DNA from 2 places in the Mesorhizobium sp. ORM8.1 genome. Region 1 is predicted to be linked to the other one. Evidence: riboswitches for the same ligand, from Rfam matches in the RefSeq annotation. Region 1 holds a riboswitch; the other holds the start of a gene.
The links. Region 1 has a riboswitch for S-adenosylmethionine ahead of metX (homoserine O-acetyltransferase MetX). Riboswitches for the same ligand answer to the same signal wherever they lie in the genome.
Positions count from the first base shown of each region.

Region 2: it holds a riboswitch for S-adenosylmethionine, as region 1 does, so the genes downstream of both, ACVDG8_RS15260 (O-succinylhomoserine sulfhydrylase) here and metX (homoserine O-acetyltransferase MetX) in region 1, are expected to answer to the same signal.

Region 1 covers NZ_CM132600.1:4,639,490-4,655,165, forward strand. Annotated here, with positions in the region: gene ACVDG8_RS23355 (lysoplasmalogenase) at 1-355, shown strand, start outside; gene ACVDG8_RS23360 (cupin domain-containing protein) at 352-786, opposite strand; gene gloB (hydroxyacylglutathione hydrolase) at 852-1,619, opposite strand; gene ACVDG8_RS23370 (class I SAM-dependent methyltransferase) at 1,729-2,505, shown strand; gene ACVDG8_RS23375 (ABC transporter ATP-binding protein/permease) at 2,613-4,451, shown strand; gene ACVDG8_RS23380 (glycosyltransferase family 2 protein) at 4,466-5,395, opposite strand; gene ACVDG8_RS23385 (DUF1330 domain-containing protein) at 5,720-6,040, shown strand; gene metW (methionine biosynthesis protein MetW) at 6,072-6,686, opposite strand; gene metX (homoserine O-acetyltransferase MetX) at 6,745-7,914, opposite strand; SAM riboswitch at 8,008-8,085, opposite strand; gene hisC (histidinol-phosphate transaminase) at 8,217-9,320, shown strand; partial or broken gene ACVDG8_RS23405 (prephenate/arogenate dehydrogenase family protein) at 9,328-10,251, shown strand; gene ACVDG8_RS23410 (sugar kinase) at 10,255-11,208, opposite strand; gene ACVDG8_RS23415 (DUF2125 domain-containing protein) at 11,277-12,275, opposite strand; gene ACVDG8_RS23420 (gamma-glutamylcyclotransferase) at 12,393-12,929, shown strand; gene ACVDG8_RS23425 (hypothetical protein) at 12,963-13,088, shown strand; gene ACVDG8_RS23430 (aldo/keto reductase) at 13,152-14,099, shown strand; gene ACVDG8_RS23435 (LysE family translocator) at 14,237-14,851, shown strand; gene ACVDG8_RS23440 (lysophospholipid acyltransferase family protein) at 14,858-15,655, opposite strand.
Region 2 covers NZ_CM132600.1:2,992,036-3,007,711, forward strand. Annotated here, with positions in the region: partial or broken gene ACVDG8_RS15180 (MATE family efflux transporter) at 1-503, opposite strand, end outside; partial or broken gene ACVDG8_RS15185 (histone deacetylase family protein) at 821-1,722, shown strand; gene ACVDG8_RS15190 (DUF6460 domain-containing protein) at 1,856-2,119, opposite strand; gene ACVDG8_RS15195 (hypothetical protein) at 2,231-2,455, opposite strand; gene ACVDG8_RS15200 (hypothetical protein) at 2,581-3,027, opposite strand; gene ACVDG8_RS15205 (hypothetical protein) at 3,024-4,397, opposite strand; gene ACVDG8_RS15210 (outer membrane protein) at 4,435-5,043, shown strand; gene ACVDG8_RS15215 (hypothetical protein) at 5,181-5,318, shown strand; tRNA gene ACVDG8_RS15220 (tRNA-Gly) at 5,330-5,403, shown strand; gene ACVDG8_RS15225 (protamine-2 (modular protein)) at 5,561-5,908, opposite strand; gene ACVDG8_RS15230 (LysR family transcriptional regulator) at 5,988-6,977, opposite strand; gene chvE (multiple monosaccharide ABC transporter substrate-binding protein) at 7,270-8,340, shown strand; gene mmsA (multiple monosaccharide ABC transporter ATP-binding protein) at 8,500-10,032, shown strand; gene mmsB (multiple monosaccharide ABC transporter permease) at 10,029-11,315, shown strand; gene araD1 (AraD1 family protein) at 11,575-12,567, shown strand; gene ACVDG8_RS15255 (2'-deoxycytidine 5'-triphosphate deaminase) at 12,622-13,716, opposite strand; SAM riboswitch at 13,854-13,931, shown strand; gene ACVDG8_RS15260 (O-succinylhomoserine sulfhydrylase) at 13,988-15,178, shown strand; partial or broken gene ACVDG8_RS15265 (ceramide glucosyltransferase) at 15,215-15,676, opposite strand, start outside.

The DNA of each region.
Region 1 (15,676 bases):
CGGCGGGCTTGGCCTGTTGAGCGCCGAATCCTGGCGGGGCGCGATCGCGCTCGCCATGGCGGCATTCGGCATTGTCATGCTTGCCGCGCTCTGGCGCCGCGTCGGCCCGCCACTGCGCATTCCGATCGCCGTTTATGTCGCGGCTATCCTGGCCATGGGCATGTCCGCGCTCACAATGGACAAGGTCTGGATCATCGCCGGCGCGGTGCTGTTCATGGCGTCGGATGGGTTACTGGCGGCCGAACGCTTCCTGCTCGCGGCGATCTCGCCGCATCGGGTGTGGATGCGCTACGCGGTCTGGGTACTTTATTACGCCGCCCAGATGGCCATTACCTTGGGGTTCTTGTTGGCTTAAATCGTGGTCGGCTGCCAGCCGGGCGCCGCCATCTCGAAGGCCGCAAAATCGAAGCCCGGCGCCACCGTGCAGCCGACCAGGGTCCATTCGCCGAGGCTGCGCGCCGACTGCCACCAGCCGGCCGGCACGACAATCTGCGGCCGCTCGCCCGTGGCAAGTGCTGCACCCAGCACCTGCTCGATGACATTGTCCGAGCCTTCCTCATGCATCGACAGCGCCAGCGGCGCGCCGGCATAGAAGTGCCAGACCTCGGCCGCGTCCTTCACCCGGTGCCAGGCCGAAAGCTGGCCCTGCTCGAGCAGGAAGTAGATCGCGGTCGAATGGCCTCGCCCGCCCGCGGCAGCGTCACGAAACGTCTCGGCATACCAGCCGCCCTCGGGATGCGGCTGAAGGTCGAGCGTGGCAATGATTTCGGCGGCGCTGGTGCTCATGCAAAGCCTTTGCCTGGATGCATGTCGTTATCCCAAGACCGCTACGCACTTTTGGGCGACAGGCATTAAAAATTATCTTTGCGCTTGCGGATCTCGGCGAACACCTCGGCGTCGGAGGCTTTCTCAAGGCCGAGATGCTTGCGGATCGCCGGGTCGTGCCAGCGCAGGAACGGATTGGTCGACAGTTCCTCGCCGATGGTCGTCGGCAAAGTCGGCTTGTTGTCGGCGCGCAGCGCTTCGATTTTCGCCAGACGTTGCTTCAGCAGCGGGTTGCCCGGGTCGACCGTCACCGCGAAACGGGCATTGGCCAAAGTGTATTCGTGGCCGCAATAAATGACGGTCTCGGCCGGAAGTGCCGCCAGTTTCTTCAAGGAATCGTACATCACCGGCGGTTTGCATTCGAACAGCCGGCCGCAGCCCAGCGCAAACAGCGTGTCGGCGGTGAAGGCCACTTTCGAGGCCGGTAGGTGATAGGAAACATGGCCGGCGGTGTGGCCGGGGGTTTCGATGACCTCGATCTTCTCGTCGCCAAGGCGCACGACCGAACCTTGGCCGACGGTCTCGTCGATGCCGGGAATCTTTGCTTTCTCGGCCTCCGGTCCGATGATGCGCAGCTTGAAGCGTTCCTTCAGCGCCAGATTGGCTTCGACATGGTCGGCATGGTGATGCGTGGTCAGGATCATCGTCGGCGTCCAGCCGGTGCGCTTGATGGCGGCCAGGATCGGCGCTTCTTCCGGCGCGTCGATGATTGCCGTCTGACCGCTTTTGGGGTCGTGCACCAGCACGCCGAAATTGTCGGTGCGGCACATGAATTGCTCGATTTCGACGGACACGGCGTTGCTCCTCTGCTCGCCGCAGACATAGGGCGCTTGGCCGCCGATGTCATCGGCCTTTGTTGAGCCTTTGTTGAACTTCACAGGCATCACAGCTACCGTCCCGCGCATGCATTCGGATATCGTCGATCTGCGCTCCTTCTACTCAACCACGCTCGGGCGTCTGGCCGAGCGCGCGATCAGCATGGCGCTATCCTCGATATGGGCGACCGTCCCCAACGAGCGGCTGGTCGGGCTTGGCTATACGTTGCCGTGGCTTGAGCGGTTCGGCACCGATGCCGAGCGCGTGTTTGCCTTCATGCCGGCGACGCAAGGCGCGGTGGTGTGGCCGGCGACGGGGCCGACAGCGACCGCGCTGGTCTTCGACGAGGAACTGCCGCTGGTCGATTCCTGTATCGACCGCGTGCTGCTCGTGCATTCGCTCGAACACGCGGAAAATCCGCGCGAAACCTTGAACGAAATCTGGCGCGTGCTGTCGCCGGCGGGGCGCGTCGTCATCGTCGTGCCCAACCGGCGCGGCGTCTGGGCGCGTTTTGAGCACACACCGTTCGGCAATGGCCGACCATTCTCGCGCGGCCAGCTCACGGAGTTGCTGCGCGAGGCCAATTTCACGCCTGCCGCCTGGTGCGACGCGCTGTTTTTTCCGCCGTCGCCGCGGCGCTTCATGATGCGGTTCCACAATGTGCTGGAAAAGGCGGGCAGGCGGTTCTGGCCGATCTTTTCCGGCGTCATCGTCGTCGAGGCGCAGAAGCGGCTTTACCAGGGCGTGCCGGTCGCCCAACGCGCCTCGCGCCGCGTCTTCGTGCCGGTCTTCTCGCCGCAGGGCGCAACGCGGCTTGGCCGGCGGGCGACCGCCGCCGCGCCTGGCCGGGTGACGCGTTCGTGATCGCGGCCGCGCCTTGCGCCACGGGCCAATCGTCACCCTATCTCAGGGCAGAGGTCGAAGCGCGGTATCGGCGTTGACGGCCGCTCCCGAAAGCATGGATTTTCTGTATGGTCGATGAAGCAGATCATAAGCCCGGCACTGAGCAGGCCGCCGTCTCGGTCGAGGCCAGCAGCCTGCGTGACCAGGTGGCGACGATCAAGCATGGGCTGGTGGCATCGCCGGTCCGCAAATGGCTGGCCTGGACGTCGATCGGCATTGTCGGCGTCATCGTCGCGACATCGATAGGCCAGGTGCTGCTCAACAGTTGGAACCAACCCTTCTACGATGCGCTGGCGCGCCGCGACATGGCGGCCTTCCTGCACCAGCTCATGGTGTTTGCGATGATCGCCGGCGGGCTGCTGGTGCTCAACATCGGCCAGACTTGGCTCAACCAGATGTTCCGGCTGAAACTGCGCCAAGCGCTGACGCTCGACCTGATCGACCAGTGGATGCGCCCGGCGCGCGCCTTCCGGCTGGCCAACGCCGGGGCTATCGGCGTCAATCCCGACCAGCGCATGCAGCAGGACGCCGCGCATCTGTCCGACCTGTCGACCGACCTTGGCGTCGGCCTGTTGCAGTCGTTCATCCTGCTCGTTTCCTTCGTCGGCGTGCTTTGGCAATTGTCGTCCGGCTTCGTCTTCCACGTCGGCGGCTATTCGCTGGCGATACCGGGCTACATGGTGTGGGCCGCGTTCATCTATGCCGGCATCGCCTCGTGGCTGAGCTGGCTGGTCGGGCGCCCGCTGATCCGGCTCAACAGCGATCGCTACACCCGCGAAGCCGAGCTGCGCTCATCCATGGTGCGCGTCAACGAGAATGTCGATGCGATTGCGCTCTACCATGGCGAAGCCGATGCCAAGCGAGGGCTCGAAATCGACCTTGGCACTGTGCTGGGCGCCATGCGCCGCATCTTCACCGCCCAGATCAACCTGTCCTGGGTGACCGATACCTATGGCTGGATCACTGTCGTGGCGCCGATCCTGGTCGCCTCCCCGGTCTATTTCGCTGGCGACATCAGTTTCGGCGGGCTGATGATGGCGGTCGGCGCCTTCAACCAGGTGCATTCATCCTTGCGCTGGTTCGTCAACAACATCGGCAGCATCGCCGACTGGCGCGCTACGCTGATGCGTGTCGCCGACTTCCGCATCGCGCTCAATGAAACCGATGTGCTGCATGACAAGGAAAAGCGTATCGAATTCGGCGACAACGCCAATGGCAGCCTGACGTTCGAGACGCTCGAAGTGGCCTCGCCGGACGGCTGCACCAAGCTGGCCGAACAGCATGTCGAAATCCGGCCCGGTGAGCGCGTCATGATCACCGGCGAGCCGGGCGCCGGCAAGACGTTGTTCTTTCGCGCCATCGCCGGGCTGTGGCCGTGGGGCAAGGGACGGATCGGCCTGCCGGCGGGCGAAACTCCGATCTTCGTGCCGCGCGTCCCGTATTTCCCGGCGGGAACGTTGCGCGAGGTGCTTCACCCGAATGGAGCCGCGTCTGCGAGCGATGCCGATTTTCTGGCGGTGCTTGCCGAGGTCGGCCTCGAGCGGCTGTCATCGTCGCTCGACCGTCCGGGGCGCTGGGAGCGTGAGCTCAGCGATGACGAACAGCGCTCGGTCGCCTTCGCCCGACTCGCCTTACGCAAGCCGAAATGGGTGATCATCGACGAAGCGCTGGATGCCTTCGACGGCCCATCGCTGCGACGGGTGCTGTCGATGATGGAGAAGCGTCTGCCGGGGACTGCCATCCTCAATATCGGCCGTGGACTGCACAACAACTATTTCTTCCCGCGCTCCCTCACCATCGTCAAGGACAGCAGCGGCTCGCCGCTCAAGCCGATACGGGTCCGAGCGGGCGCGATCGAACCGCCGCCGCACGTGACGCGCCGCAAGAAAGAAGTCGCCAAGGCTTAAAAGCTGGTGCCGGCTCAGGCTGGTCGGGCGCCGTACTTGCCGCGGAATTCGCCATGGCAATCGCGACGCCAGCGGCGGCCGGCGACATAGCCGCGCAGCAATTGCACCACCGAATAGCCGAGCGCTTTGGACGACCGGTTGGCGAGATAGCCAGAAAATGCCTCCGGCAACCTGCCTTTCAGGGCATCGGCGATGATCTGACGCGTGATCATGTAAGGCGGCACATCGGGATAGCGGTCGGCAATATAGGGGTGCTTGTCGATCAGATTGGCATAGGCCTCGACATAGCCGTTGCGGCGACGGGAGATCGAATTCTCGGAATGGTATTTCTTCCAGTCGATATCTTCGGACAGCATGGCGCCGGCGCGCTGGGAAAAACGCAGCAGCAATTCGAGGTCCTGCATACGCGCGACGTCGCTGTCGTAGCCGCCGATCGCGAGCAGCGATTCATGACGCGCCGTGATCGCCGAGCCGGCGATGAACATGGTCTGTGAAACCAAAGCGCGCTGCAGCGTGCCCTTGTCGAGAAAACCCTGGCGATTGATGCATTTGGTGCTGCGGCCGCCCTTCACCGACAGGAAGGAGCTGATCAGCACCTCGAGCGATGGGTTCCGGTCGAACTGCGCCAGCGTCCGCTCCAGCCGGTCCGGCAAATAGACATCGTCCGAGTCGAGGAAGCTCACCACCGGCGCTCGCGCCCGCTCGATGCCGGCATTGCGCGCGGCATTGGCGCCGCGCCATTTGGCACCGACATAGATCAGCCTTGGATCGCGGATTTCGGCCAGCGCGGCGGCCGTGCCGTCGGTCGAGCCGTCGTCAACCACAATGTGCTCAAAGCGGGTAAGTGTCTGGGCAAGAACGCTTTCCACCGCGCGCACAACTTGGCTGCGCCGGTTATGCGTCGGCGTGATGACCGTGATCAGCGGACCCGCTTCGGTCGTCATCTGGCTCCGCCAGGTCCCGGCGCTTTGGACTGCCGGAAGAATCCGCCGTCGCCCGTTTGCATGCTCCGCCCCCCAAATTGTTTGAAGACGCTAACAAAAAGCACATATCACTGTCACGTGGATGTGTCTTGGCGGGAGGCAGTTTTTCTTCGGACGCGCCGTGAAAGCAACACTGTTGGCTGCCGACAACCGCGCTGGCCCCATTTCGTGATCGCAACGGCTTCATCCGGAATGATGACTTCCGAGGTAATCGACTGGAATACTTCAATCCCGGAGTTTGCTCCCATCAAGCCGGAAGTCGGCATGGAATGAAGGAGCAGATTGATGACCGCTTACGCCGTTGCCCATATGCGTCATGTCACGCCTGGCCGCTGGATGATCGAATATCTGGAAAAGATCGATGCCACCCTGGCCCCGTTCGGCGGCCGCTTCATCGTCCATGGCGGCGAGGTCGAGGTCATCGAAAACGACTGGCCCGGACATCTGATCGTCATTGAATTCCCGGACCGTCAGCATGTGCGGGACTGGTACAATTCGCCGGCCTATCGGGCGATCCTCTCGTTGCGCACCGAAAATTCGAACTCCGGTGTGATCGTCGTTGACGGCGTCGAGCATCCGCACAAGGCTACGGATGTGCTTGGCTAGAACTATACGCTTGCGCAATTCGTGCCGCAGGCTAGCGCTTCAGCAGAAAAACCGCTTGCTGCCCGAAAAAGTTCCAGAACCACCACGGCATCGACAAGCCGATCTTCTGGCCGGCGGCGTCGAGCGCGGTCGCCTTCTCGACCGTCGCGCCAAGCTCCTCGCACAGATTGACGAAGTCGCGGATGGTGCAGAAGTGGATGTTGGGGGTGTCGTACCAGGAATAAGGCAGGTCCTTGGTGACCGGCATCCTGCCCTTGACCAGCAGCGAGAAGCGCACCCGCCAGTGGCCGAAATTAGGGAAGGAGACGATGGCGCGGTTGCCGATCCTGAGCAATTCGTCGAGCACGATCTTAGGGTTGCGGGTCGCCTGCATGGTCTGCGACAGCACGACGAAATCAAAACCCTTGTCGGGATAGAATTTCAGGTCCGTGTCGGCGTCGCCCTGGATGACCGAAAGGCCGCGCGCCACGCATTCGTTGACGCCGCGCTGCGACAATTCCAGCCCGCGGCCGTCGACCTGCTTGGTCTCTTGCAGCAGCTCCAGCAGCAGGCCGTCGCCCGAGCCGACGTCGAGGACGCGCGAGTTCGGCGGGATGAGGTCGGTGACGACCTCGAGATCGACGCGCTGGGCGCGGTTGACGCTCATGGCTTCGCCTCCTGCCTGGCGCATGATCCCGGTCCGAAAAGTCTGCAATTTTTCGGGGTCATGCGCGGAGCCCTCTCGCCCGCGCGGCCGAGCCGATAAAACCGTTGATCGCCGCGAACAGCTCCGGCTCGTCGAGCAGGAATGCGTCGTGGCCGCGATCGGTCTCGATCTCGACGAAGGACACCGAGGCGCCGGCGGCGTTGAGCGCATGCACGACCGAGCGGCTTTCCTCGGTCGGGAACAGCCAGTCGCTGGTGAAGGAGACCAGGCAGAAGCGTGTCCTGGTGCCGGCGAAGGCGTCGGCCAGGCGGCCACCATGGTCGGCGGCGAGATCGAAATAGTCCATCGCCCGGGTCAAATAGAGATAGGAATTGGCGTCGAAACGGTCGACGAAGGTCATGCCCTGGTGGCGCAGATAGCTTTCGATCTGGAAATCGGCGTCGAAGCCGAAGGTCAGCGCCTCGCGGTCCTGCAGGTTGCGGCCGAACTTGCGGTGCAAGGCCGCCTCCGAAAGGTAAGTGATGTGGGCGGCCATGCGGGCGACGGCGAGCCCCTTTTCCGGGCGCTTGCCGAAATCGAGATATTTGCCGCCGTGCCAGTCCGGATCCGCCATCACGGCCTGTCGGCCGACTTCATGGAAGGCGATGTTTTGCGAGGAATGGCGCGCACCGGTGGCGATCGGCAGCGCGCAGAAGACGCGTTCGGAATGACTGGCGGCCCATTCCAGCACCTGCATGCCGCCCATGGAGCCGCCGAGCACGCAAAACAGCTTTTCGATGCCGAAATGGTCGACCAGCATCGCCTGCGCACGCACCATGTCGCGGATGGTGATGATCGGCAGCTCCAGCCCGTAAGGCTTGCCGGTCGTCGGGTTGGTCGACGCAGGACCGGTCGACCCGAGACAGCCGCCGATAACGTTGGAGCAGATGACGAAGAAGCGGTTGGTGTCGATGATCTTGCCGGGGCCGATCAGCACTGCCCACCAGCCCGGCTTGCCGGTCACCGGATTGGTGCTGGCGACATGCTGGTCGCCGGTCAGCGCATGGCAGACGAGGATGGCGTTGGAGCGGGCGTCGTTGAGCGTGCCATAGGTCTGATAGGCGATCTGGAAGGGCGACAGCAGCGTGCCGGCGTCGAGCTGCAGCGGCCTGTCGGGGCCGAACTGCAGTAGCGGGCTCGACGGATGGTCGGCCTCGTCATTGGTTCGTGCAGCGCGCTGAGCGGCCATCGCAGTCCTCGATCCAAGCCGCATCGATCTTTACTGATGCGGTGTCCGGGCCGGCGGACAACAAAAAACCGGCCTGCCTTCGCGAAGCCGGTTTACAGGTTGCAAACGGCCCTTTAGCGAATTGTTTAACGTGGCTGCAAGCCGACCGGCCAAATCACCACGGAAGTGTTGCTGCTCTTCTAGAACCAGCGCCGCGCTTCGTCAACGGCAAGGAGCGGCGGCCTAAGCGCCGGCACTCGACATTCCGGGCCATGGCCTGTATTTCCGCTGCGGCCTCAAGACCTTCTCGACGGATTTGTGACATGAAGCAGGATCAGCCACGTCCGACGCCCCGCGCGGGCATCATGGACATCGAGGCCTACGTGCCCGGCAAGAGCACGGCCCCGGCCGGGGTGACGAAAGTCTATAAACTGTCGTCGAACGAGAACCCGCTCGGGCCCTCGCCGAAGGCGATCGAGGCTGCGCGGCAAGTGGCTGCCAAGCTCGACGTCTATCCTGACGGCTCGGCCCGCCGGCTGCGCGAAGCGATCGGCGAGGTGCATGGCCTCAACCCGGCAAACATCATCTGCTCCAACGGCTCCGACGAGATCCTGGGGCTTTTGGCGCAGATCTATCTCGCGCCCGGAGACGAGGCAGTGTTCACCGAACACGCCTTCGGGGTCTACAAGATCTATATCCAGACGGCGGGCGCCAGGCCGGTGGCGGTCAAGGAAACCGAGGAGCGCGCCGATGTCGACGCGATCCTGGCGGCCGTGACGCCGGCGACGCGGATCGTGTTCCTCGCCAATCCCAACAATCCGACCGGCACGTATTTGCCGTTCAGCGAGGTGCGCCGCCTGCATGCCGGCCTGCCGAAGAACGTGCTTCTGGTGCTCGATGCGGCTTACGCCGAATATGTGCGCCGCAACGACTACGAAGCCGGCATCGAGCTCGCCGGAAGCGCCGAGAACGTGGTGATGACGCGCACCTTCTCCAAACTCGGCCTCGGCGGCGCCCGGGTCGGCTGGATGTACGGTCCGGCGCATATCGTCGATGCGATCAACCGGGTGCGCGGCCCGTTCAATGTCAACGCGACGGCCATCGAGGCCGGCATCGCGTCGATCCGTGATCGCGCCCATGTCGAGCGCAGCGTGCTGCACAACGAGAAATGGCTGGCCTGGCTCAGCGAAGCGCTCACCGCTCTCGGCCTCAGGGTGACGCCCAGCGTCGGCAATTTCCTGCTGATCCACTTCCCCGACGACAAGAAGCATTCCGCCGCGGCCGCCGACGACTATCTCAGCCAGCGTGGCTATATCCTGCGCCGCGTCACCGGCTACGGCTTTCCCAACGCGCTGCGCATGAGCGTCGGCACCGAAGAGGCCAATCGCGGCGTCGTCGACGCGCTGGCGATTTTCCTGAAAAGCTAAAAACACAATGGCATCACCGATGTTCGAGAAAATAGCGCTGGTCGGCATCGGCCTGATCGGCTCGTCGCTCGCACGCGTCATCCGCCGCGAGGGGCTCGCCAACCACATCGCCATCGCGACGCGCAGCGCATCGACGCTCAAGCGCGCCGAGGAGCTTGGCCTTGGCGATTCCTACAGCACCGATGCCAAGGAAGCGGTGGGCGACGCGGATCTCATCATCGTCTCGGTTCCGGTCGGGTCATCCGGCGAGGTCGCCGCGGAGATCGCTCCAGTGCTGAAGCAGGGCGCCATCCTCACCGATGTCGGCTCGACCAAGGCCTCCGTGATCGCGCAGATGCAGCCGCATGTGCCCGATGGCGTGCATTTCATCCCCGGACATCCGCTGGCCGGCACGGAAAAATCCGGACCGGACGCCGGCTTTGCCGATCTCTTCGACAACCGCTGGTGCATCTTCACGCCGGTGCCGGGCACCGACCCCGCCGCGCTCGAGAAGCTGTCGGAATTCTGGCGGCGCTGCGGCTCCAACATCGACACGATGGACCCGCAGCATCACGACATGACCTTGGCCATCGTCTCGCACCTGCCGCATATCATCGCCTACAACATCGTCGGCACGGCGGACGACCTGGAGGCGGTGACCAAGAGCGAAGTCATCAAATACTCCGCCTCCGGTTTTCGCGATTTCACCCGACTGGCGGCCTCCGATCCGACCATGTGGCGCGACGTGTGCCTGCACAACAAGGATGCGATCCTGGAGATGCTGGCGCGCTTTTCGGAAGACCTTGCCTCGCTGCAGCGGGCAATCCGCTGGGGCGATGGCGAAAAACTGTTCGACCTGTTCACCCGCACCCGCGCCGTCCGCCGCTCGATCATCGAGGCCGGCCAGGACATCGACGTGCCGGATTTCGGCCGTCAGGCGGTCGAACACCCCGGTTCAAAAGCTAAGCTTTTCTCTCGTCGCTTCCGACGGCGGCCAGTGCGCGGCCATCATCGCCAGCGTCTCGGCCCGATCCGGTGCGCCGAGACGGCCGCCGAAGCGCAGACATTTGAGCGCTGCGGCGGCGCTGGCGAAACGCAGCGCTTCCTCCATAGGCATGGCTTCGGCAAGGCCGACGGCGAAGGCGCCGTGGAAGACGTCACCGGCCGCGAGCGTGTCCACCGCCTTGACTTTCGGCGCCTCGACATGGCCCACGCCGCCACTTTCCCGGTCATGCCACCAGGTCCCGGCGGCGCCACCGGTCACCGCCACGAAGGCGTCGGTGCGCGATGCGAGATCGGCACAAGCGCTTTGCGGATCGAGCGCATTGCCGCAGACGATGCGGGCGGCGGGCTCGGAAGCAACGATGTGCGAGGCCAAGGGCAAAAGCCGCTCCAGCACCTCGACCGGCGCGGTATCGGCGTCGAGGATTGCTGGGCGGCCGGCGTTTCGCGCTGCGGTCAAGGCAAGCGCCGCGGCGCCCGGCCAGCGGACGTCGACCAGCACGGCGTCGAAGCCGGACAGGTCGGCAAGCGGCAGCGTTTCGGGGTCGGCTTGCGCTTTGCTGTCATAGAATGGAACGATGATGCGCTCGCCATGCGCATCGACCAGGATCGCGGCCAGCGCCGAGCGCGCGCCGGCGATGCGGCGGATGAGGCTGCAGTCGATGCCTTCGGCCTGAATGTCGGCGATCAGCTGGTCGCCGATCAGATCGTCGCCGGCGCTTGCCCAGAGCGAGACGTCGGCGCCGAGACGATGCGCGGCGCAGGCGGCGCTCGTCGCCATGCCGGAAGCGATCTGGACACCGTCGCTGGCGATGAACTTGCCCTGATGCGCGGGAAGCGTGTCGACGCGCAGGATCGTGTCGAGGGTGAAGGCACCGACGCTGAGCAGTCTGACCGGCGCGCGCATCATTGCGTTACTGTTCTTAGTCGGCATGGTCTTGCCCGAAAACCGGTTCCCACTTTTCGGGACCATGCCTAGTCGACCGGCTTGATTTTGCCCAGCGGGATGAAGCCCAGCGAAGCCTTGCCCTTGGTTATTTTCAGCGGCAAAGACGGCTCCTTGCCAAGCATGGCAATGGCCGCAAATCCTTGCTCGATTTCGCTCTTGTGCTCCGGCATGGCGCCGCCAAGGATGGCCGCCACCGCCTTTGGGTCCTTGAGCTTGATCGTTAGATTTGCATCGACGAGGCCTTCGGCATCGACGGAGATCGGTCCCGACACGGTGATACGCGCCGTCCCGGACGACAGGTCCAGCTTGGCGATGTCGACGGTCTGACCGCGCAGACTTTTCGGCGCGGCGGCTATCAATTCTACGCCGTTCTTCAGCGTTGCCTCGCCGCTGCCATCGAGCGCCGGCAGCACACGTCCGCCAATGGCATCCGCATTGATCTCCAGATCGCCGAAGCTGCCGACATACTTGATGTCCTGGCCTATCGGCTGCAGCTGGCCGGCGGCCTTGCCAGCGCTGAACAATTGCACAGGGTCGGTTTCGTCTTGCGGATCGGTTTGACCGGAAAGGCCGTCAGCCTGAAGCGAGACGCTGCTCGGCAGCGGCCACCACACTTTGACGTTTGCCTGTAATTGGTCCCAGTCGATGAAAAGCGGCGGCGTGCCGGGCGCCATCGTCCGCAGCGGGCCGCGCAGGTCGGCGACGGGCGACAAGGGCGAGGTGACATCGGCAACGGCGTTGAAGCGGCCGGTGGAAGCGGCGACTTTCCTGCCGTCATCCTCATAGGCGATGTTGTCGCATGAGACGGTAAAGCTCGTCGGATAGCCGCTGACGGTAAGACTGGCGCAACCGGCGACAATGCCTTGCGTCTTCAGTCTTGCTGAAGCCTGGTCGGCCTCGGTCTTGAGCCGGTCGGCCAGGTAGAACCAGCCGCCGCTATAGATGGCGAAGAGCACGATGATAAATGCGGCAAGCCAGAGCAGCCGGCGGCGGCGTTTGGATGGTCGCTCGTCCCTTGACGTCATGCTGCGGCTCTCGTTAACCCCTCATGTGGCGACTTCATTCTCACGCACAACAAGCGGGAACTGAAGAAGCACCTTACCGGCGCTGTCGTCACTCGAAATGCAATCAGGCTTGGCGATATGGGCGATTTTTGGGTTTTTGGCTATGGGTCGCTGATCTGGCGGCCGGGTTTCGCACATATCGAGACGCGGCGCGCCCGGCTCTACGGCTATCGCCGTTCGCTTTGCGTCTATTCCTTCGTGCATCGCGGCACGCGTGAGCGGCCGGGACTGGTGCTCGGCCTCGACCGCGGCGGCTCCTGCATCGGGCTTGCGTATCGCGTGCCCGGCAATTTGCGCGACGAGGTGCTCTCCTACCTGCGCGACCGCGAACTGGTGACCAGCGTCTATCTCGAACGCATGCTCGATGTCCGGCTGGATGGCGGCGCATCGGGAGAAGGCGGTAAGGTCGAGGCGGTCGCCTACATCGTCGACCGCCAGCACGAGCAATATGCCGGCGCGCTCGATCCCGACGAGGCGGCAAAAGTCGTTCGCGGCGCCGTCGGCCAGTCCGGCAACAATGAGGACTATGTCTTGAGCACGCTCGATCATTTGGAGGCGCTCGGCATCCGCGACCATTGGCTGGAGGAGGTCGGCCGACAGGTCGCGCCTTCGTGAGGCGCATTTCCAGCGAAAAGGATTTCGCCTCCAATGCTCTATCTCTTTGTTTTCACGCAACTCCGGGCGCAAGGCTACGGCGAAGCCGCCGAACCTAACCCCTGCGCACTTTTGCTGGAATTGCTCTGGCCCGATCAAAAAGCAAAACCATGCCTTTGACCTTGGCTGGCCGGGACCTAGCTTAGCGGCAACTCAACGCCCCGAGCTCAACGGAGATCAGTCTTGCAAAAACGCCGCCTCGGTCGCACCGACCTTTCCATCGCGCCGCTGGTCCTGGGCGGCAATGTCTTCGGCTGGACCGCCGACGAGAAAACCTCCTTCGACCTGCTCGACCGCTTTGCCGGAGCCGGTTTCAACGCGGTCGACACGGCCGACGCTTATTCGCGCTGGGTTCCCGGCAACAAGGGCGGCGAATCGGAAACCATCATCGGTAACTGGATGAAAAGCCGCGGCAACCGCGATCAAATCGTGGTCATTACGAAAGTCGGCTCCGATATGGGGCAGGGCAAGAAGGACCTCTCCGCGGCCTATATCGAAAAGGCGGTCGAGCAATCGCTGAAGCGGCTGCAGGTCGATGTCATCGACCTCTATCTGTCGCATTGGCCGGATCCGGCCACGCCTTACGAGGAAACGCTCGGCGCCTATCAGCGCCTGCTCGAAAAGGGCAAGATACGCTACTCCGGCTGCTCCAATCTCGATGCCGGCCAATTGCGCGCCGCGCTCGATGTCGGCAGCCTGCGCAGCCTGCCGCGCTACGAAGTGCTGCAGCCCGAATACAATTTGTACGACCGCGCGTCGCTCGATGGCCCGCTGCTCGATCTGTGCAAGGCGGAGGATATCGGCGTCATCACCTATTTCAGCCTGGCCAAGGGTTTTCTGAGCGGCAAGTACCGCAGCAAGGCCGATCTTGGCCAGAGCGCGCGCGGTTCGGACGTAGCCGGCTATCTCAACGAGCGCGGTATGCGCATCCTGTCGGCGCTCGATGCCGTCGCCGAGCGTCATTCGGCCAAGCAGGCGGAAGTGGCGTTGGCCTGGATCATCGCCCGACCGGGCGTGACAGCGCCGATCGCCAGCGCGACGACACCAGAGCAGATGGACAGCTTGATCCGTGCCGCGTCGCTCAAGCTTTCGTCAGACGATATCGGGGCGCTCGACCGGGCCAGCGCCTAAGGCGTGTCGATCTTCGGGTGAGACCGGCCTGACCCGAATCTCAACACGCCTTGCGCGGTAGGTGCGCGCACAATTGTCCAAGACTGCCGTGATGATTGCCCGTAATTCCTGCCATATAGCGGGGGACGGAGTGCGACATGGCGGCAGGGGTATGGTCCGAGGCCTGGCAGCAATTGTTGGCGCTCATCGTGGCGGCGACTGTCGTCATGGGCAGTCCGGGGCCATCGACCATCAGTGTCACCGCCGTCGGAGCGGCATTCGGCCTGCGTTCCTCGCTGGGTTACGCGTCGGGGCTGGTGCTTGGAACGATCGCCGTGCTGCTGGTGGTGGCTGCCGGCATTGTCGGTATGCTTGCCTCGATGCCTGGGATTGCCACGGTGCTGGCGATCCTCTCGGCGGGCTACATCCTTTATCTCGCTTTCAGAATAGCGACTGCGCCGCCGCTGGCCGAAAGCGGAGGGCAAGCAGCACACCCGACCTTTGCCGGCGGCTTCATGCTCGCCGTCGCCAATCCGAAGGCCTATGTGGCGATTGCCGCTGTCTTTGCCGGCGCCTCGTCGCGAGCGGGCGCGCTGGCTGGTTCCGCCAAGCTGCTGGTACTTGCAGCGATGATCGTTGTCATCCATGCGGCATGGCTGCTCGCCGGAACGGGTTTTGCGCGGTTTCTGCGCCATCCCGTGGCGTCGCGGATCATCAATCTGATCTTCGCCGCGACACTGGTGCTGACGACCGCCTGGGCTGCGCTGCCGTAAGAAAGATCAGGCTTCCACAGCTGCTACGCCAAGCTCCGCCAGCCGCTTCGCCGCCGTCGGCGGCATCGGCGGTGGGTTCGGCGCCTGCGCTGCCTCGACGAGCATCTGATCGCAGGCGGCCTCCGTCTCGCCGACCAGCCGCCGCATGAATTCTTCCTTGTCAAGGCCTGGGGGGATCGGCGGCAGGAAGCGGGCCTTGATGGTGCCGGGGTAGCGCAAGAACTTGCGGCGCGGCCAGTAGAGGCCGGCGACATGGGCAACCGGGACCACGGGTACGCCCAATTGCGCATAAATCTCGACGATGCCGTATTTGTAAGATGGCTCCGCGCCTGGCGGGCGGCGGGTACCCTCCGGATAGATGATGAGCTGGCGCGGATTGCGCGCCATCTCCTCCTTGGTGGCATTGACGACGGCTTTCAGTGCTTTCGAGCGGCTGCCGCGATCGACCGGGATCATGCGCATCTTCAAGATGTACCAGCCGAAGAACGGGATCCAGGTCAGCTCGCGCTTGAGGATGTAGAGCGGATCCTCGAGATAGGGATAGAAGGCGATCGCATCCCAGAAGGACTGGTGCTTCGGCGCCAGGATGAAGGAGCCTTCGGGCAGATTCTCGACCCCGGTGATGTCGTTCTTGGTGAACGCCATCTTGTCGTAGAGCCACATCGAGGTGCGCGACCAGAATTTCGGCACGAACCAGGCGCGGTGGCGCGGCGACAGGAAATAGTAGGGCGTCCAGACGATCATCTGGACGATCAGGTTGAGATAGAAGACGAAGTTGAACGCCAGCGAGCGGATAATGAGCATACGGGAAAGGCCCGGTGATGA
Region 2 (15,676 bases), 1.6 Mb from region 1:
CATCCAAGTTTGAGCCCAAGCAGGAAGCAGAGCGCGATGTTGATGCCGTTCAGCACCGCCTGCAGCATCAACCCCAGCCCGCCTTCGCCGCGCCCCAACACGTAGCCCAGTATGGCGTAGTTGATAAGCGAGAAGGGCGCGGCGAGCAGCCTGATGCGGATATAGACCGACATCGCCGCGCTGACCCGCGGTTCGGCGCCCATGAACCATTGCCCGCCGACGGCAAAGAGCGGCGCAAGGGCGGCAAGAATGACGCCTGCGACGACCGCAATGAGCACGGCGCGCCACAGCACCGCCTGTTCCTCCAGCGCATCGCCGCGCCCGAAAGCCTGGGCGACCAGGCCCGTGGTGCCGGAGCGCAGGAAATTGAAAGTGGTGAAGACGACGTCGAACACCAGCGACCCCGCTGCCAGGCCGCCAAGCAAGGCGGCGTCGCCGAACTGACCGACCACCGCCGTGTCGACGATGCCGAGCAGCGGCGTCGTCAGATAGGCAAGCGTCATCGGCACGGCGATCGCAAGCACCGAACGGTTGGTGACGACGAAGGATCTGGCGTTAGCCTGGGTTACGTCCAAGGGGGTTACGTCCAAGGGGGTCGCATCCAAAGGGTTTGCTGCCTGGCTGATTGCGGCTTGATCGAACAGCCGATGTGCCCCAGTTTGCCGGCGTCACGCAACCACCATCCGCCAAACTGCCAACCGAATTTCTATCTGTTGTTTTTTGCGCAATTCCGGACGGAGGGTTACGGCGAAGTCGCCGAACCTAACCGTTTCACACTTTTCCTGGAATTGCTCCCAAGCTGGCGCAGGCCCGCCGATCAATGCCGCTGCAGATCGTCCATCATCCCGATTATGACGCCGGCTTCGCCGTCAACCACCGCTTTCCGATGAGCAAATATCCGCTTTTGATGGAAACCTTGCGCGACCGTGGGCTGGCTGCGCCGGAAGCGCTGTCGATGCCCGGGCCGGCGCCGGCGGCATGGCTAAGCTCGCCCATGCCGCCGACTATGTCGACCAGGTCATCGCCTGCACGGTACCGCACAAGATCGAGCGCGAGATCGGCTTTCCGGTCGGCCCGCGTGTCTCGCTGAGGGCGCAGCTTGCCACGGCAGGCACCGTGCTGGCGGCAAGGCTGGCGCTGAGGCACGGCATCGCCTGCAACTCGGCCGGCGGCAGCCACCATGCCAGACGCGCGCAAGGCGCCGGCTTCTGCACCTTCAACGATGTCGCCGTCGCCGCGCTGGTGCTGCTCGCCGAAGGCGCCGTCGACAACATTCTGATCGTCGATCTCGATGTGCACCAAGGCGACGGCACGGCCGACATTTTGCGAAATGAACCCCGCGCGTTCACCTTTTCCATGCACGGTGAGCGCAATTACCCGGTGCGCAAGATCGCCTCCGACCTCGATGTCGCGCTGCCGGACGGCACCGGCGATGCCGGCTATCTCGAGCGCCTCGGCGCCATCCTGCCGGAACTCACTGTAAGCGGGCGCTGGGACCTCGTCTTCTACAATGCCGGCGTCGACGTTCATGCCGAGGACAGGCTCGGCCGCCTGGCGCTTTCCGATGATGGCCTGCGCGCGCGAGAGGACATGGTCATCAGCCATTTCCGCAACCATGGCATCCCGGTCTGCGGCGTCATCGGCGGCGGCTATTCGACCGACGTCCCGGCGCTTGCCGCGCGCCATGCCATTCTGTTCGAGATAGCTGCGCGCTATGCGTGACCAGGTCCGATAGAGCGGTTCACCATTTCATGGAGAACCGCTCTATCTCCTTGTTTTGACGCAATTCCGGACGGAGGGTTACGGCGAAGTCGCCGAACTTAACCGTTCACACTTTTTCCTGGAATTGCTCTAACTATTTCCTGTAGCTGGCGACCCGGAGCAGGACGAACACCGGCACGACGATCGCCGCACCGAGCAGGATATAGCCCAGGAAACGGTCGACGGCGTGGAAGCCGAGATTCCACAGGTCGATGAAGAACTGGCGGATGCCGTCGAAGATATCCATCGGCGTCCAGCCGAAGGCATGCATGACGAGGCCGACGAGGAAGGAGACCACCAGCAGCTTCAGGAACACCCTGAGCGGCGAGTCGCCGAGAAAGCGCGTCAGTACGGACAAGGCCATTCTCCCGTGCAAGCGGCCCGATTCGGGCGCAGGCCCAGAAGTATGCGTTCAATTGCCCGGCATCAAGCGCAGCCGCGACCCGTGCCCCTCGAGGCGCCGATGTTTTCAAGACCTGACGGGTAACCCGCAGCGGTCCAGCATCTGGCCAAGCGGAGACCCGGCCGGGATCGCGCGACCTTTCATCTGCTCCTTCAACACCTTGTCGAACAGATGGATGCAGAGCGTGCGCGGTGTCACGATATCGTCCAGCGACAAGTCGGGATCGAGCAGCATGGAGACTTGGTCATAGTGGACCGGGTAGAAGACATCGATCGGCGCCGCATGATGCATTACCCCAGCCTTGCCGGCGAAATAGGTAATGGCCTCCGGCCCGAGCTTGCCCCAGCTATAGTGCGAAATATGGATCGGAAAACGGATCGCCTTGCGTAACCGGTAGCGCCGCAGCTTCTTCTCGCTCAGCCAGGGAGCGATGTAAAAGGATCCTCGGTCATTGCCAGCGCTTCCCGCAGCACGCTGCTGTCGGCAGGCAGCTTCAGTACGGCATTGTTGAGCTCCGTGTCTGTCTGGTATCCGAAAATGTAGTCTGCTTGAGGAATCGGCTTCAGGCAGAAGACGTCGCAGTCGATATAAACGCCCAGGCCCGCCTGCAGTATCTTCAGTCGATAGAGGTTGGCGAATAGGGAAGGACTGCCGTTCTCCTTGTAATAGACGATGCGATCCTTCGGCATCAGCGCCGAGGCGTCGAAGACCTCAACATCCGGCGGCACGTTGCGGGGGCTATAATAGCAATGAAGAAGCACACGGTGACCCGCCAGCGCAAAAGAGCGCAGGCAGGCAGCGTTGGTATCGTCAAGCGCATCACCGATCCAAAGCGCGTTGACGACAGGCTCCATGGACGTCATGCATTTGGCCTTCCGCCGGTGCCGACCGAATTGGCCTGCATGATGAAGTCATCAGTTATCTTGGCTGGGGACCGCAATTCGCGCATGGCAGCGCGATAGGCAGCGGCTCGTTCCGCAAGCTTGCCGATCGGCTGGCTAAGATCGCCGATGAGGTCGAATGTGCGCGCCGTGTAAGGGCGAAAGCAGTTCTTTGCAGCCATGCTGAGCGAATTCGCCGGCACGCCGACGGGTACGGAGCCCGCATAAGCGCACTCGACATATTTCATCAGTTCGACATTGAAGGCGGTACCGCACAGGAAGAAATGCGTGAAACGTGCCGCAAGGGCGACGAAACGGTCGTGGGTGATGTCATGCAGCGGCGGCTTGCCGTGCTCGGGATAGCCCGGGTGCTTCAGATCATGGACAAGGTATCTCAACGGCAGAGACCAGCGCCGCCTGCGGCGCAAGCCGTGACGGGCCGGATAGAGGGTTCTGGAATTGCTGCCCGACAGGAAGATCCGGCGGCTGCGGCCTGACAAAGGAAGATCGACCTCTCGCGAAGTATCGTAGGCATATGGAAGGCGGATGATGCGGGATGCCTTGAGCCGCCTGGTGAATGCCAGGAACGGGCCTTCGGGATCGTAGGTCGTCGCGTAGTGAACGCCGGCAACATCGGCGCAGTCGAAGATGAACCGGGTGTTGGGGTTGGGTGAGTCCGGCATGTCGGGGTCGCTGACCCGAAAGAAGATCGCCGGCCTACCCACCGCGGGAAGGGCGAGATAACGCCTGAGGCGGGTTACATCTCCCTCCTCCAGGCGGTTGTCGACGACGCCGGCATCGAAATTGCCTTCATCAAGTCCGCTGATGGGCCTGGTTTCCCAGCCGAGCGGCCACGCAAAAGCCGGGCCGACGCCCGGATAGATCGCCTTTTCGTAAGGATGCGTGTCGGAATAGAAGTAGACAATCCGCAAGGCAGTACCCCAATGCGGCGCCTGCTGCCGGGCGCCCATGCCTGGCCTGCAGTGTGCTTCGCCGCGCCCTAAACCCCGGCATTTTGTAGTCCATCTCGGGCGATTGCAGCAATGCTGATCATGCTGTCGTGAAGAAAGCGTCGGTTTCGAGGAGTGAAGCCGGCCCTCGATCAGATTAATTTTTGGTAAACAGAAAAGCTCCAAACCGCTGAAAATAAATAGAAAAATCTTTATTTCTCCGACCTGCGCAATGTGCCTGCATTTTTCGCCTGACAGATAGGGCTGGTCTTTCGAGCAGTGGCGCAACGGAAGTTCGAACCGCAAGGCAGCGGCCTTGCGGCACGCAATTCCTTTGCCGCGAAAGACGCTCGAACCGGAGCGGCCATCCCAGGGGCCGGCTCCACGGGTCAATCCGCGCATGGTCAGCCCTGCGCCTCGTGTGTTTGGAGTATTGTGCGTGTTTTCAGGAACCAAGATTGCCCTGGCAGTGGCCTTTGCCTGCCTCGACGGCGCGGCGACGGCCGCGGACCTCGCGCCCTATAACGATCCGCCGGCTTTCCAATGGAGCGGCGCCTATGTCGGCGTTCACGGCGGAACGGCCTTCACCAAAATGCCCGATCCGTTTGCCGGCAGGAACGGCTGGAGCGGCGGCGTCCAGGCCGGCTACAACATCCAGACCGGCCCGGCCGTGTTGGGCGCCGAGCTTGAAGGCTCCTATCTCGGCGGCGCCGAGCACAATGTCCAAGGCGGCAAGATCAAGGAGAAGTGGCGCGCCGCCGCCAAGGCCAAGGCGGGCCTCGCTTTCGACCAGACGCTGGTCTTCGGTACCGCGGGCGTTGCCATGACCACATTCGACAAGGGTTCCGGCGTGCGCGACACCGACGGCCGCAAGCTTGGCTATCTGGTCGGCGGCGGCGTCGAGCAGGCTTTCGCCGGCGGCCTCTCGGCCAAGATCGAATACGACTACATCCGCACACCCAACGTGGAGACGAGATCGGCCTTCGGCAAAGCGAAGACCGGTATAGGCAGCCAGGAACTGAAGGCCGGTCTCAATTACCGGTTCTAATGCATGTCGCCCAGAAGTGCGCAGCGGTTCTGGGCGACATGCATCAGGAAAAATCCTGGTCGTCGGAGAGCAGTTTTCCGCGGCGGCCCGACCCCCGCCGATCTCCACCGCGGGAAACTGCCTTTCTCCGCCTTTCCATGCCGGCCCGCTCCGCCGACTTCGCGCCGCTGGCGATCGAGGCCGGCTATGACGTCACCTTCGAGCCGCCGCGGGCCGGTTGCGCAGTGATAAAGGGCCTGCTTTGGCGATTGCTTGAGCCGGCGCCGTCATGGTAACGAGGGCTCGCGCGGGTATGATGTAATGGTAGCCTGTCAGCTTCCCAAGCTGAACGCGCGGGTTCGATTCCCGCTACCCGCTCCAGGCTCCCCTCGACCAGCTTCCGAAAAACGCAGCGGCTTGCTGCATGAGCCGCATGGCTTCCACCGATCCACATGGCGATCCGGCAGATTGTCTATAACGAATTGAGCCGTGCATGATCATGCACGGCTCAATTCTCAATCTTTAACTCGCGCTTAGACTAGAGCCAGAAGCGGTCCCGCCAGCAGCGGCGGTGCCAGCGACCATGACGCCAAAAGCGACGACAGACCCTGCGCCAGCCATGACGACGGCGGCGGCGCCAGCGCCAATGTCTGCCTCCGTGATAATGGCGATGGTGCGAGACCAGCTCGACTTCGGCCGGATCTTCGCCGTCGAAAACCGCGTTATCCGGCTTGTCGAGTTCGTCGAGAATTCCATTGCCGGCGGGAATTCCGGCAATGGCCTTGCTAGGTCCGGCCAAGCTTGCAAGTGCGGCTGCCCCCGCAACGCCCAGCATTCCAGTCAGAAATAACCGACGTTCCATCAAAACCTCCGAGCTGTTGAGCATCGGCAGATCTTCCCTCGCCCGCAACAGGCTCCAGCGAGCTGCCGATCGGTTTGAACGTACGAGAGTCATTGTCGTTCCACTAACCCACTTCGCGCAAGATGAAATCGTGCAGCATCTTGGCGGCGGGCGAGAGCACGCGATTCTTGATCGTTATCAAGCTGTAGGGCCGGACCTCGATGTCGAACTCGGTTTGCACCACATCGATGGCGCCGGCCAGCCCGTCGGGACCCTGGATGAACTTCGCCACCTGGATCGATACCGGCGCGATGGCGTCCGACTGCGCCACCATCACCAGGGTCAAGAGCAGCGAAGAGGTGTTGAGGATACGGTCCGGCAGTGGGATGTTGCGGTTCAAGAAGTTGCTTTCCATCGCCTGGCGCAGCGGCGAGCCGCCGGACTGGAAGACCCAGTCATAGGCCGCGGTATCTTCCAGCCGCACCCCATTGCCCCTTGTCAGTGGATGGCCGCGGCGCACGATGAGGCAGGCCTTTTCGACGCCGATGACGCGCGATTCGAACAAACGCGGATTGAGATCGTCCGGGATGCGGGCGATGATGAAATCGTGCCGCGACGCGATCAGTTCGCGGGCCAGCACATTCGAGGTCTCGACCTGCATGGTGATCTCGATGCGCGGATAGATGCGGCGGATCTCGCGGATCGCCGGCACCGCCAGCTCGATCGCCGGCGCCGTCACCGCGCCGAGGAATACCGAGCCGCCCTTGCCGGACTTGAGCTCGGAAATCTCGCGATCGGCCTCGCGCATCTCAAGCAGAATGGAGCGAGCGCGCCTGGCGAGCGCCTGGCCGTAAGGGGTCAATGTGACGCCGCGCGGCAGCCGCTCGCACAGCTTCACGTCGAGCACCGCTTCCATCTCGCCGATCATGCGCGAGGCGGCCGGCTGCGAGATGTTCATGACCTGCGCGGCGGCACTCACCCGCCCGTGATCGTCAAGTGCTGCGATCATGCGCATGTGGCGAAGGCTCAAGCCGCTGCGCAGAAGCGTTTCGCTGTTCCCCGGCAGTTTCTCGTAACTGCCTGAAATCCCTTCAGGATCGCGCAATGCCGCCATGATTTCGAGCCTGCTCCGCCAGATTGTCACTTCGCCATAAGCTATAACAGTTCCGGTATAGCAACCAGCAAAGATCGCATTTGACAGTTATGTCAAAGGGACACAACCTCCGCCTGTCCTGAGCCGTGTCAGTCGACGACGAGGAAAATCGTATCGATTGAAATCATCGGTTCAGGGCCGATTGGGAGGATACCGGAGATCGATAGGCTGACAGTGGCGCGCCTGCGCTCCTGTTCGACTGCGCGGCCCGCGAAGCCCCGAGGTGTCGCGTCCATCAACCAGGGAGAGTTACGTGAAAATTATCAAGACACTGGCCGCCGTAGCGGCCCTTGGCGTCGCCGCCATGACTTACTCGGCGCATGCCGCCGACAAGGGCCTTGTCGGCGTGCTGATGCCGACCAAGACCTCGCAGCGCTGGATCAATGACGGCGACGCCGTCAAGTCCCAGCTCGAAGCGCTCGGCTACACGGTCGACCTGCAATATGCGCAGGACGACATCCCGAACCAGCTCAGCCAGCTGGAAAACGAAATCACCAAGGGCCCGAAGGCGCTGATCATCGCCTCGATCGACGGCACCACTTTGTCGGATGCGCTGCAGAAGGCCGCCGACGCCGGCGTCGTCGTCGTCGCCTATGACCGCCTGATCAAGAAGACCGCCAATGTCGACTACTACACCACCTTCGACAATTTCGGCGTCGGCGTGATCCAGGCCAATTCGCTGGTCAAGGGGCTCAAGGAGCGTTTCCCGAACACCAAGCCGTGGAACGTCGAGCTGTTCGGCGGTTCGCCCGACGACAACAACGCCTTCTTCTTCTACAATGGCGCCATCTCCGTCCTGCAGCCGCTGATCGACGACGGCTCGATCAAGATCAAGTCCGGCCAGACCGGCATGGACAAGGTCGGCACGCTACGCTGGCTGGCAGCTACCGCCCAGGCGCGCATGGACAACCTCCTGTCGGCCAACTACTCGGACGGCAGCCGCGTCGATGGCGTTCTGTCGCCCTATGACGGCCTGTCGCGCGGCATTACCGCCTCGCTGCGCGCTGTTGGCTACGGCACCGCCGCTCAGCCCTGGCCGATCGTGACCGGCCAGGACGCCGAGACCGCTTCGGTCAAGCTGATCATCAGCGGCGAACAGTACTCGACCGTGTTCAAGGACACCCGCGACCTGGCCAAGGCCACTGTCGGTCTGGTCGACAAGGTGCTGTCGGGCGGCAAGCCGGACGGCCTCGACACCAAGACCTACAACAACGACGTCAAGGTCGTTCCCTCGATCCTGCTGACGCCGCATGAGGTCGACAAGTCGAACTACCAGAAGCTGGTTGTCGACTCCGGCTACATCAAGGCCGATGACCTGAAGTAATCCCGGTCATAAAGCCAGGGGTCCTGCGCAACGCAGGACCCCTTTCCGTTCACAAGCGACCCCGGTATGTTTTTGCCGGCCTAGAGCAATTCCGGAAAAGTGCGTAGCGGTTTTCCGTCCGGAATTGCATAAAACAAGAAACTCTAGGAGGAGCTTGCCCTGATGACGACGATTTTGGAGATGCGTGACATCACCAAGACGTTTCCCGGCGTGAAGGCGCTGTCGAACGTCAACCTCAGCGTCGAGGAGGGCGAGATCCACGCCGTGGTCGGTGAGAATGGCGCCGGCAAATCGACGCTGATGAAGGTGCTGTCCGGCGTCTATCCCGTCGGCACTTATGACGGCCAGATCATCTTTCAAGGCCAGGAATGCCAGTTCAAGGGCATCCAGGACAGCGAACACAAGGGCATCGTCATCATCCACCAGGAGCTTGCGCTGGTGCCGATGCTGTCGATCGCTGAAAACATTTTCCTCGGCAACGAGCACGCCCGATACGGCGTCATCGACTGGAACGCCAACGAGGCGCGCACCAGCGCCCTGTTGAAGAAAGTGGGCCTCAAGGAGGATCCGAAGACGCTGATCACCAACATCGGCGTCGGCAAGCAGCAGCTGGTCGAGATCGCCAAGGCGCTGAGCAAGGACGTCAAGCTTTTGATCCTCGACGAGCCGACGGCGTCGCTCAGCGAAAAGGACAGCCAGGCGCTGCTCGACCTTTTGCTCGAATTCAAGCGGCAGGGGATGACCTCGATCCTGATCTCGCACAAGCTGAACGAGATCAACCGGGTCGCCGACAAGGTGACGGTCATCCGTGACGGGCGCACCATCGAGACGCTGGCAAAAAAGGACATTTCGGAAGACCGCATCATCACCTCGATGGTCGGCCGCTCGCTCGACGACCGTTATCCGCCGCGCGAGCCGAAGATCGGTGAAGTCGTGTTCGAGGTGAAGAACTGGTCGGTCTATCACCCGCTCCATGCCGACCGGCAGGTGATCAAGGGCATCGATATCAACGTGCGCAAGGGCGAAGTGGTCGGCATTGCCGGGCTGATGGGCGCCGGCCGCACCGAATTCGCCATGAGCCTGTTCGGCCGCACCTATGGTCGCCGCATCACCGGCGAAGTGCTGCTCAAGGGCAAGCCGGTCGATGTCTCATCCGTGAGCAAGGCGGTCCAGCAAGGCATCGCCTACGTGACCGAGGACCGCAAAACCTACGGTCTCAATCTCATCGACCACATCAAGCACAACATCACGCTGGCCAACCTAGGCGGCGTGTCGCGCCACAGCGTGATCGACGATTTGCGCGAGCTCGCGGTTGCCAACGACTATCGCAAGAAGACCAATATCCGAGCGTCCAGCGTCTATCAGCTGACCGGCAATCTTTCGGGCGGCAACCAGCAAAAGGTGGTGCTGTCGAAATGGCTGTTCGCCGACCCGGACGTGCTTATCCTCGACGAGCCGACACGCGGCATCGATGTCGGCGCCAAATATGAAATCTACACGATCATCGCGCGTCTTGCCTCGGAAGGTAAGGCGATCGTGGTCATCTCGTCGGAAATGCCGGAATTGCTCGGCATCACCGACCGCATCTACGTCATGAACGAAGGGCGCATCGTCGGCGAAATGCCGGCGGCGGACGCAAGCCAGGAAAAAATAATGCGCGCCATCGTTCGGGGAGAAGGAAAAGCAGCATGAGCACCGAAAGCGCCCCCGTCCCGCAGGGCGACGCCGCATTAGAACAGCGCCCTCGCATCGCCGTCTCGGCGCTGGCGACGAATTTGCGTGAATACGGCCTGATCATCGCGCTGATCGTCATCATGCTGTTCTTCCAGTTCACCACGTCGGGAACGCTGTTCAAGCCGGTCAACCTCAGCAATCTGGTGCAGCAGAACTCCTTCATCATCGTGATGGCGCTCGGCATGCTCTTGGTCATCGTCTCCGGCTATATCGACCTCAGCGTCGGATCGGTCGCCGGTTTCATCGGCGCGCTGGCGGCAAACATGATGGTCATCTGGCAGCTCGGACCGCTCAGCAATCCGCTGGTGGTTTCGATCGTCTGCCTGATCGTCGGCGGCCTGATCGGCGCGGCGCAAGGCTACTGGATCGCCTACCACCGGATACCAAGCTTCATCGTGACGCTGGCCGGAATGCTGATCTTCCGCGGCATCTGCCAGGCGCTGCTCGGCGGCGGATCCTCGGTGGGGCCACTTCCGGATGACTTCAAGGCGCTGAGTTCCGGCTTCATTCCTGACGTGATCGGTCCGCTGACGCTGATCCCGCCGACGGTCAACGCCGCCGGCAAGACCATCCTGGGCAGCGGCCTGACGCTGCACATGACGACGATCGTGCTCGGCCTGATCGCGGTGCTGGCCTATGCCTATTTCGGGGTCCGCACCCGGCGCAAGCGCGAGCGCCATGGCTATGAGGCCGAACCCTTCCCGCTGTTCGTCATCAAGACCTTGGTCGCCAGCGCGCTGGCGCTGTTCCTGGTTTATGAGTTTGCCAGCTACCGGGGCCTGCCGGTGGTGCTGCTCGTCATGGGCGTGCTGATCTCGCTGTTCGTCTTCGTCACCAAGCGCATGACCATCGGCCGGCGCATCTACGCCATGGGCGGCAACCCCAAGGCGGCGCAGCTTTCGGGCATCAACACCGAACGGCTGACGCTGTTCGTCTTCATCAACATGGGCGTGCTGTCGGCGCTTGGCGGCCTGATCATCGCGGCGCGCCTCGGTCAGGCCGTGCCTGCGGCGGGTCTGGGCTCGGAGCTCGACGTGATCGCGGCCGTCTTCATCGGCGGCGCCTCGGCCATGGGCGGTGTCGGCCAGGTCATTGGCGCGGTGGTCGGCGGCTTCATCATGGGCGTAATGAACAACGGCATGTCGATCATGGGCGTCAATGTCGACTGGCAGCAGGTGGTGAAAGGCCTGGTGCTGCTCGGCGCCGTCATCTTCGACGTCTACAACAAGAACAAGGCCTAGAGCATGATCCCGAAAAGTGGATGCCGGTTTTCGGAAAAGATCATGCTCCATCCAAAACGCCTGATGCGGATTTAAGGAGGCATACGGGTTCCAGATCGCGAAGCTGCCAGGCGGCGCCAATAAGTCCCGAGAGGAACAGGTTCGCGAGCGCAATCCGGACGACGAATTTCAACCGTGGCGTGGGTTTCTCCATGCCGCGCCGGTCAGGGTTTGCCCGCAAGGCAGCCGGCCACACGCAAGATGAGAGAGGATTGCAAACATGCTGATCTCCCAGATCCTCGACGACGCCGAGACGATCCGCGTCGTTGCCCGCAATGGCGGCGGCAAGACCAGGATCATCAACGGCGCGCGCAGCGTCTATTCGCTGGCGATGGAGGCCGCGCGCACCGGTGTCGGCCTTGAGGCGTTGATCGAGCGCAAAGGCTATGGCGAGGCGGTCGATCTCGACGCCACCTACAAGAAGGGCCGGCTGGTGTCGCCGATCAACCACCCGGATCCCGCGCACCTGCATCTCACCGGCACCGGCCTCACGCATCTGGGATCCGCCGCCACGCGCGATTCCATGCACAAGAAGCTCAACGACGGCGAGGAACAACTCACCGATTCCATGAAGATGTTCCGCATGGGGCTCGAAGGCGGCAAGCCGGCCAAGGGACAGGTCGGCGTGCAGCCGGAATGGTTCTACAAAGGCAACGGCACGATGGCCGTGGCGCCCGGCGCACCCTTGATGTCGCCGGCTTTCGCGCAGGATGGCGGCGAGGAACCGGAGATCGCCGGCATCTACGTCATCGGCGATGACGGCGCGCCGTTCCGCGTCGGCTTCACGCTGTCGAACGAATTTTCCGACCACGTGACGGAGCGGGTGAACTATCTGTTCCTTGCCCATTCCAAGCTGCGCAACGCCTCGTTCGGCCCGGAAATCCTGATCGGCGACCTGCCGGCCGACATCCGCGGCGCATCGCGCATCTGGCGCGACGGCAATCTGCTTTGGGAAAAGCCCTTCCTGTCGGGCGAAGCGAACATGTCGCACACCATCGCCAATCTCGAGCATCATCACTTCAAATATTCGGCCTTCCGCCAGCCGGGCGACGTGCATGTGCACATGTTCGGCACCGCGACGCTGTCCTTCGCCGATGGCGTCCGGACCGAGGCTGGCGATACATTCGAGATCGAAGCGCAGGATTTCGGCCTGCCGCTGCGCAACCCGCTCGAGATCGAAAAACCGGCAAAGGTGGCGGTGAAGGCGTTGTAGCGCCGGCTTCCCCTTCTCCCCCTGTGGGAGAAGGTAAGAGGTGCCACCTCAGCCTCAACGTGCGGCGCGGAAATGCTTGGAGAGCTTCAGGCCCTGCGCCTGGTAGTTGGAGCCGAGATCGCTGCCGTAGAGCGCTTGCGGGCGCTTCAGCATGTGCTCGTAGACCAGGCGGCCGACGATCTGGCCGTGGTCGAGGATGAAGGGCACCTCGTGGCTGCGCACTTCGAGCACCGCCCGACTGCCGGTTCCGCCGGAGGCCGAGTGGCCGAAACCCGGGTCGAAGAAGCCGGCATAGTGGACGCGGAACTCGCCGACCAGCGGATCGAAGGGCGTCATCTCGGCGGCGTAGAGCGGCGGCACATGCACCGCCTCGCGGCTGACCAGGATGTAGAATTCGTCCGGATCCAGCACCAGCTCGCCGGCGCCGCTCTTGTAGATCGGCTCCCAAAAATCGACGACATCCTGGGCGGCGCGCTTGTCGACATCGACGAGACCGGTGTGATGCTTGCCGCGATAACCGACAAGACCGTCCTTGTCGCCGTCGAGATCGATCGACAGCGCGATACCGCCGCCGGAGATATTGGGCGGCTCGGTGGCGACCAGCATCTCGGCCCGGTGGAGATCGCGCAGCTCATTTTCCGTCAGCACCGCATGTCCGGTGCGGAAGCGTATCTGCGACAGGCGCGAGCCGGCGCGCGCGATGATCGGAAAGGTGCGCGGGCTGACTTCGAGATAGAGCGGACCGTGGTAGCCGGCCGCGATCTTGTCGAACTCGTGGCCACGGTCGGTCATGACGCGGGTGAAGATGTCGAGCCGTCCGGTCGAGCTCTTCGGATTGGCCGAAGCCGACACATGCGCCGGCAAGGCCAGGCTTTCAAGCAGCGGCACGATGTAGACGCAGCCCGTTTCCAGCACCGCGCCCTCGGCAAGGTCGATCTCGTGCAGCTTCAGCCGGTCGAGCTTGTCGACCACAAGATGATCGGGGCCTGGCAGGAAGGAGGCGCGCACGCGAAAGGCTTTTTCGCCGAGCCGCAGATCGAGGCTGGCCGGCTGGACCTGGTCGGCGTCGAGCGCGCGAGGCGACTTCAGCGTGCCTGCCTCAAACAGCGCCGCGATATCCTGATCGGGAAGAATGCCTGTCTGCCGCAAAGGCGGGCTCCGTTAAGGCGGATCTCTTTGGGGCAGGTTCTTGCCGCAAAACCACTGGACGCTTTTGCGGAACCTGCCTGGTACAAACCTCTTAATGAAGCCGGCAATTGACGCAAGCGCGGCGCGGGTCTAAAGGGTCGTTATCCCGTGGTGATTTGGCCGGTCGGCTTGCAGCCACGTTAAACAAGTCGCTAAAGGACCGTTGGCCGCAAGGCCGTATGGACCGGTTGCGACTTTCGCGGCCGGTTTTTTTGTGTCTGGAAGCAGGGCTATGAGCACCAAGAAGCGTAACTGGAAGCCTCAGACGGCACTCGTGCATGGCGGAACCCTTCGTTCCCAATTCGGCGAGACGTCCGAGGCGATGTATCTCACCCAAGGCTATGTCTATGAGACGGCGCAAGCCGCCGAAGCCCGTTTCAAGGGCGAGGAGCCCGGCTTCATCTATTCGCGCTACGCCAACCCGACGGTCGACATGTTCGAAAAGCGCATGTGCGCGCTAGAGGGTGCGGAGGATGCCCGCGCCACCGCTTCCGGCATGGCAGCGGTGACGGCGGCACTTCTGTGCAGCGCCAAGGCCGGCGACCATATCGTGGCGGCGCGCGCGCTGTTCGGCTCATGCCGCTGGGTGGTCGAGACGCTGGCGCCTCGCTACGGCATCGAGGCGACGCTGGTCGACGGCACCGATACCGCCAATTGGGAAAAGGCGGTGAGGCCGAACACCAAGCTGTTCTTCCTGGAAAGCCCGACCAATCCGACACTGGAAGTGGTCGACATCGCCGCTGTCGCTTCGCTTGCCAACTCGATCGGCGCGCGGCTTGTCGTCGACAATGTCTTCGCCACGCCTCTGCAGCAGAAGCCGTTGCAGCTTGGCGCGCATATCGTCGTCTATTCGGCGACCAAGCACATCGACGGCCAGGGGCGCTGTCTCGGCGGCATCATCCTGTCGGACAAGAAGTGGATCGACGAGAATTTGCACGACTATTTCCGCCACACCGGCCCGAGCCTGTCGCCCTTCAACGCCTGGACGCTGCTAAAAGGCCTGGAGACGCTGCCGGTGCGCGTGCGCCAGCAGACGGAAAGCGCCGGTAAGATCGCGGATTTCCTGGCCGGGCAGTCGCAGATCGCCCGCGTCATCTATCCAGGCCGCGCCGACCACCCGCAGGCCGATATCGTCAGGAAGCAGATGGCGGGCGGCTCGACGCTGATCTGCCTTGATGTCAAGGGCGGCAAGCAGGCCGCCTTTGCCTTCCAGAACGCGCTCGACATCGTCCTGATCTCCAACAACCTCGGCGACGCCAAGAGCCTGATCACCCATCCGGCAACGACGACGCACAAGAACCTCAGCGACGAGGCGCGTGCCGAGCTCGGCATCGGGCCGGGCACGCTCAGGCTTTCGGTTGGCCTGGAGGATACGGACGATCTGCTCGAAGACGTCGAGCAGGCGCTGAAGGCGGCAAAGTAAACTTCGCAACGACCGCTGGAGATTGCCTGGGTTGGCTCAGGCGATCTCGTCAAGCTCCGTCATTTCCCGGGTACGGATGGTCATGGCGTTGCCGCGCCATTCGACGGCGCCCCCAGCCAGCCGCGCGCCCAGATCGCCGGGAGCATTGCGTCGCGTACGATCATCGCGGTGACGCTGCGCCGCGACAGATACCAGTCCTTCGACCAGGCCAGCAGACACTCCGGCAGATAGGCGATGACGAGGACGCAAAGCGCGGTGGTCGGCAGGCTGACGCCGGCGCTTGCAGCCGCGATCAGCGCAAAAAGCAACGGTATCGCGGCGCCGGTGAATATCTCGGGCGCGAAGAACAACGGAAAGGTGACCCGGCGCAGCCGCGCCCAGCGCGTCTGGCGCGACCAGATTTCGGCAAGCGTGCGCTGGCCGAGGGGCTGCTCGAAAGGCGAAGCGACAAGGTTAACATTGAGGCCAAGCCCGTTGACCAGCTTGGTGGCCGCAGCG